DNA from 2 places in the Hominisplanchenecus murintestinalis genome. Region 2 is predicted to be linked to the other one. Evidence: predicted binding sites of a transcription regulator. Region 2 holds the regulator's gene; the other holds the start of a gene.
What was found. The regulator Rex, encoded in region 2, represses fermentation and respiration genes when NADH is low (regulators of the CRP and FNR family bind a similar motif). The targets are predictions, from matches to a motif close to ATTGTTAANTANTTAACAAT.
Positions count from the first base shown of each region.

Region 1: the regulator Rex is predicted to act here: its motif matches at 2,254-2,273, upstream of NFR99_RS06540 (L-lactate dehydrogenase).

Region 1 is NZ_CALPCM010000012.1:14,417-17,836, forward strand. Features, by position in the region: gene NFR99_RS06530 (4Fe-4S dicluster domain-containing protein) at 1-190, opposite strand, end outside; gene NFR99_RS06535 (CoB--CoM heterodisulfide reductase iron-sulfur subunit B family protein) at 187-984, opposite strand; gene NFR99_RS06540 (L-lactate dehydrogenase) at 1,098-2,045, opposite strand; gene NFR99_RS06545 (NlpC/P60 family protein) at 2,356-3,420, opposite strand, start outside.
Region 2 is NZ_CALPCM010000032.1:7,845-11,264, reverse strand. Features, by position in the region: gene alr (alanine racemase) at 1-202, opposite strand, end outside; gene NFR99_RS10860 (NAD(P)H-hydrate dehydratase) at 199-1,689, opposite strand; gene NFR99_RS10855 (redox-sensing transcriptional repressor Rex) at 1,686-2,327, opposite strand; gene NFR99_RS10850 (aspartate kinase) at 2,441-3,420, opposite strand, start outside.

The sequences.
Region 1 (3,420 bases), on a different contig from region 2:
ACAGGGATTTGGACTGTACCAGTGTCTCAATATCTTCATTTGCCACGTAGGAAACGAACTGATGGGGCTTGATGTCCATCTCGTTATACGCCGGACAGGTAGCGGAACACTTGCCGCATTTCATACATTTTAAAGGATTGACGCCGCTTATTTCCTTGATAAGCTCTGCCTGCTTCTTCTCTTTGCTCATGCCTTCGCCACCTCCTCTTTCACACCCAGCGCCTCTGCCAGAAGCTCTGTGAAGTAGTACACCGGAAGCCTGTTCTGCACACTGTTGTTTAAATTGTACAGGCACAATGGACAGGCAGTAATCAGCATTTCCGCACCGAAGCCTTCAGCGCTCTCCATGATGTTATTGCACATGTTTTTTGACATGTCTTTTTCTTTCAGGGAGATGTAGCCGCCGCAGCATTCGTTCCTGTACGGGTAAATCACCGGCTCCGCACCGATGGCACGGATGAAGTCCTCCAGAATCTTCGGATTCTCCGGGTTATCAAACTGTAAAATCTTGCCGGGGCGCAGAAGCAGACAGCCATAGTAAGCGCCGATTTTCTTCCCGGTCAATGGATTTGTAACTTTCTCTTTTAGCGTGTCAAACCCTACACGGTCCCGCAGCACTTCCAGAAAATGAAGGACTGTTGTCTCACCTGCGTAGGGCTCTTCAAGCTTCATATAATTGTTCGCTCTGGTACGGATGTCCTCTACATTCTGCATATCATCATTCACACGCTTGATGACATGATGGCAGGCAGAACAGAGCGTCACCAGATCCTGATGCTTCTCTTTTGCTTCATTTAAAGCACGCACGGAAGAAAGCTTCGTGGCAATCTCGTCGCTGCCCAGCGGGTAAACGCCTCCGCAGCACTGCCAGTTCTCAATCTCTTCCAGTTCAAATCCCAGCGCCTTCGCTGAGGCTCTGGCATAAGCATCCAGGTCTTTCGCCTTTGTTCTCAGGGTACATCCCGGATAGTAACTGTACTTCATCATTATGTTGTCCTTTCTTCTAAAAATTATGGGATACGCTGCGGCCCGACCGCTCCTCCAATGGAATAACAGATAAGCCGCAGCAGTTTTCCGCTGAATTTAACCGGAGAATCTTACAGATCAATCTGAGCGATAACTGCTTTCAATGCATTTGCGCTTGCCTGTAGCTGCTCAATTTCTCCCTTATTCATACGCATCGGCACTTTTCCACGGATACCTTCCGGACCTACCAGAGTCAGGGTACTCAGGCATACATCTTCAATGCCATACTCGCCATGCATCATGGATGACACAGTAGCCATGGAATCCGAGGATGAGGACAGAATGCTGCACAGCTTGCATACTGCCGCGGAAATCGCATAGAAGGTAGCCCCTTTATTGGCAATAATCCTTCCGCCGGATTTCTGTACGTACTCAAGCATACCCGGTTTATCCAGTTCTTCTACATCCCTGCCCATGCTGCGGAGCAGCTTGTAGTATTCATCCACGCTTACACCTGATATATACGCGCCTGTCCACGGTACAAAAGAGGTGTCTCCATGCTCTCCAAATACATATGCGTGAATATTTTTCTGTGCAACCTTAAAATGCTCAGACAGCCCGCAGCGCAGACGCGCCGTATCCAGAAGCGTACCGGAACCTACAATCTGGTTCTCCGGCAATCCGGAAATCTTTGTAAATACGTAGGTCATAATGTCCACAGGATTGCTTACGATTACGTAGAGTGCATTTGGTGCAGCCGCTACGATTTCCGGTGTGATGGATTTTAAAATATCCACATTTGTCTGTGTAAGCTCAATCCTTGTCTGTCCGGGTTTACGGGCAATTCCTGAAGTAATAATAACAATATCAGAATCCTTTGCATCCGCATACTCACCGGCCGTAATCGCAATCGGGTCGCGGAAGCAGGTTCCCTGGGCGATATCCAGCACTTCACCCTCAACCTTCTGCTTGTTAATGTCAATCAGGACAATTTCTGATGCGATATCCTGTGTGGATAACGTATATGCTATCGTTGCCCCTACGCTTCCCGCACCAATAATAGTAATTTTACTGCTCATAAATGTTTCCTCCTTTTTACATTGTCTTTATTTTAACAATCATAGCAAAAAAATTATGAAACCGTGCCCGTTTACCGTATTCCCCGTTTATAAAATGTAAGCGGAGGGTACGGTAAACGTGGACGCCAAAAAACAATCCGAGTAAACCGCTTCATTACTCCGCACTTAAGGAAGCATTCGCTCGATTTCATTACACACATCATAACACATTGATAAGAATTTAACAAGAGAATTCTGAACTTTTTTGCTTTTAAAAAAGTGCGCACAAATTTCTGAATTTGTGCGCACTTTTTATTACAAAATCCTTTTCTTATTTCAAGAAAACTGGCCTTCTCACATATTTAAACCCTGACGACCACGCCTCGCCTATCACTACTCCATTTTGGCTGGAAGAACAATGTGCCACAATGAGACTTCCGTCTGAGTTCCTGCCAACCACAACTCCCACATGATTCCTGTCTCCCGCCTCAGGAGATGCATAAAATACCAAATCTCCCGGCAGCGCCTCGTTGCCGTCTACCATCTCTGAAGCATTCCACTGGGTCGTGGTATGGTTACCGATACCGCCGTCTGTCCCGCCCAGGGCATTATAGAATGCCCAGCATACAAATCCGCTGCAGTCAAGGCCAAATCCCCTGGTCGTTCCTGTCGATACGCTTCCTCCTGCGGTAACTTTAGACGGTTCTCCCCATCTGGTATCCCAGCCCATAGCATAAGACTTTCCGCCCCAGAAATAACCGACCCGTCCTACAAGGCTGCACGCTGCTGCTACAATCGCCGCCCTTGCGTCTGACACGCCGCTTCCTGTTCCTCCGTAAGCAAAACCCTTTGCTGCGGCTGCGATTGTACACAGCCGCTTGCATTCATCCCCTGTATATTTCTCAAGAAGCTTTCTTCCGCTTTCATCCAAGTTATTCAGCTCCGCATAATCATGGATGTCCAGGGAGCAGATTTCCTTTTCCAAATCCACTTCCTTCGAAAGTTTCTTTGTAATAATCGAATCCCTGCGGACATTCATAAAGAAGAATATCTTTTCCAGCTCTTCTTTCGCTTCCGCATCCAGGTGGATTGCTTTGCCCGAATCACCGTCCTGGACTCTCAGCACATAAACCGCGAGCACATCCTGCCAGTTCTGCACCTGAAATTCGTCCGGCTGTTCCAGCCACTGGCAAAAATCCTTTTCGACTTCTTCCATAACCTCTGAAAATTCCTCGTCGAAACTCAGATGATAAGATGCCGAAAGCTGCTCCAGATAAATCTTATTTCCTGCGATGATATTTGCCAGGAGATTGGCGTTCGCATCCGAATGATCCTCCTGCTCCTTTGCCTGCTTCGGGCGTTTTATGGTTATCAGCCCGTTTTTCCCTTTTATTTT
Region 2 (3,420 bases):
CCACAGCCGCCACCGCGAATCCCCAGATATCATCCAGCGGCTCCAGAAACCTTGCTATAGGCACGGCGCCGTGTCCATACCCATCGGTTTTTACTACGGCAATCATTTTCTGTCCGCCGCCAAGCTTCTTTTTCATTTCCTGATAATTAAACTCTATTGCATCCAGATCAATTTCCGCCCATACTCTTCCATGCTTCTTCATGCGTTCTCTCCCTCCAACAATACTGTCGGTATCTCCTTCAAAAGATCTCCTGCCAGCATCCCGCGTCTTCCCAGACGTTTGGACGCCAGTTCCCCGGCAGAGCCGTGAATCCACACTGCCAGCTTTGCCGCCGCAAAAGGCTCCATCCCCTGTGCAAGCAGTCCTGTCAGAATTCCTGTAAGTACATCCCCGGAACCTCCCGTTGCCATTCCGTCTGTCCCCGTGAGATTTACGCAGATTTCCCTGCCGTCAGAAACCACGGTTCTGGTATCTTTCAGTACGCAAACCACCCGGTACTCCTCTGCAAATCGCCGGCATGTTCCCGGCAAATCTTCCAGAATCGTGCTTTTGGGAATACCCGTCAGACGTTCCATCTCTCCTACATGGGGAGTCACCACAACAGGCGCCCGGCGCTCCCTTAACGTCTCTATCCTGCCGGAAAGCAGATTCAGCGCGTCTGCATCCAGTACCAGCGGACAGACGCATCTTTCCAAAAACAAACACAGGATTTCCCACTTTCCCTCGCCTGTTCCAAACCCCGGGCCGATTCCTGCTGCTGTAGGCCACCGGAAGCTGTTTTCTTCTTCCAAAACCTCCGAAACCTCATATGTAGACAACAGCGCTTCCGGAAGCCTTTCCTGCACAATCACCCGATTGCATTCTTCTGTAAAGATTTTCACCAGCCCTGTTCCCACACGGTACGCTGCCTCCCCTGCCAGATATGCCGCACCGCACATATTCTTCTGTCCCGCCACAAGCAGGGCTTTTCCGTAAGTACCTTTATTTGAATACCTCATCCTCCGCGGCAGGCAGCGCATATCCTCCCGTCCGAGATAGTATGCACGGGGTAATTCCCCACGGAAACTTTTCTCTGTAATTCCTATGTCCCATACAACGGTTTCCCCGCAGTATAAGGCTCCCGGGTAAAGCACCTGTCCAAGCTTCGCAAACCCGAATGTCACGGTTCTGTCTGCGCATACGGCTGCCCCCATCACTCTGCCGCTATCAGCAGAAATGCCTGAAGGGATATCTACTGCTATCACCTTTCCCGATGCCTGATTAATCTGTTCGATCAACGTCCGGTACTCTCCCTCGACTTTCCTGGAAAGCCCCACGCCAAAGATAGCATCTACTATACAAGTATATTCATGAACGTCTATATTGCTGACAAAATTCATACCATAATTTTCGCAGATTTTCTTCTGAATCCGCGCTGCTTCGCTCATGGACTCCTCTTTTCCTACAAACAGGACAGCAATCTCCACATTTCGCTCCATCAAAATCCGGGCGGCTGCAAATCCGTCGCCTCCGTTATTGCCCGAACCGCACACTGCCAGCACCTTATCCGTACAAAATTCACCGTCCATCACCGAATCTGCCACTGCCAAAGCTGCCCGCTCCATAAGCACAAGACCGGGAACCCCATATTCTTCTATCGTAATCCTGTCGCATCTCTGCATCTCCCGGGCATTTACCAGGTATTTCATCTCCCCGTCTCCTGTCTGCGGCTGATATTATAGGAAAGCTGCATCAGGCTTTCCGACAGATGTACATTCTCCACAATCACATCCTCCGGCAATCTGAGATCCAGGTGTGCGAAATTCCAGATAGCTTTCACACCATTCTCGACCAGCAGCACCGCCATCTCTTCAGCCTGGCTTTTCGGCAGCGTAAGCGCGGCAATCTGAATGTCATTTTCCCGCAGAAAACGGGGAATCTCATCTGCCACACGTATCTCTATCCCCCTCACATTTTTTCCCACAAGCTCTGGATTCACATCAAAAATCCCTATAATCTTAAATCCCCGCTTTTCAAACTTTACATAATTCGTAAGCGCCTGCCCCAGATTTCCTCCTCCCACGATAATCATATGGTAGGTTTTATCCAGTCCAAGGATTCTTCCTATCTCATTATAAAGAAACTCCACATTATAGCCATAGCCCTGCTGCCCAAAACCGCCGAAATTATTCAAATCCTGCCGAATCTGCGATGCAGTTACCCGCATCTTTTCACTCAAATCATTTGAAGAAATTCTCTCTACACCTCTCTCAAGCAAATCTCCTAAATACCGGTAATAGCGCGGCAGACGTTTCACTACTGCCCTTGATATTTCCTTCCCCTCCATCAGAATCATCCTTCCCGACTATAGTTTACCCCATCCCGTCAGCGGTCTTCCCCTGTCGGAATGGGGTATGCTTCTTTATCCAGTATACCTAAATGTTAAATTTCTGTCAATTCTTATAGCTGGGTTGTCACAAAAATATCATAAATCGCTTTAATTGCCGCTTCAAAATCATCATTTCTCACGCCGATGATAATATTCAGCTCGCTGGAACCCTGATCAATCATCTTCACATTGATATTCGCATGTGCCAGCGCGGAGAAAATACGCCCAGCCGTTCCTCTGGTCGCCCGCATACCGCGCCCTACCACTGCAATCAAGGCCAGGTTCGCTTCTAAATCTACAGAATCCGGGTTCACCGCACGGTGGATTCCCGCCAGTACCTTCTGCTCCTTTTCCTCAAATTCCGACTGATGGACAAAAATTGTCATCGTGTCGATACCGGAGGGCATATGCTCAAAAGAAATCCCATTTTCTTCAAACACCTGGAGCACCTTCCTGCCAAATCCAACCTCCGCATTCATCATATCCTTCTCAATATTCAGGGCGGCAAAACCTTTCTTCCCGGCAATTCCGGTGATTGTATAATTCGGTCTCCTGCATGTGCTTTCCACAATCAGGGTTCCTTTATCCTGCGGAGCATTCGTATTCCTGATATTAATGGGGATTCCCGCCTTGCGCACCGGGAAAATCGCATCTTCGTGAAGTACAGTCGCGCCCATATAGGAAAGCTCCCGCAGCTCCCGGTAAGTAATTGTCTCAATCACCTTCGGATTTTCAATGATTCGTGGGTCTGTCACCAGGAACCCGGAAACATCCGTCCAGTTTTCATAGATATCCGCACTGATAGCTTTTGCCACAATAGAACCGGTCACATCGGAACCGCCTCTCGAAAATGTCTTTACCTTTCCGTCCGGCATGGCGCCGTAAAATCCCGGAACCACAGCGCTCTCTACCTCTGCCAGCCTTGCGGAAAGCTTTGCATTTGTCTCATCCGCCGCAAAATTCCCATCCTCGTCAAAACAAATCACCTCTGCCGCATCCACAAACTCATATCCCAGATATGCAGCCATTACAATGCCGTTCAGATACTCTC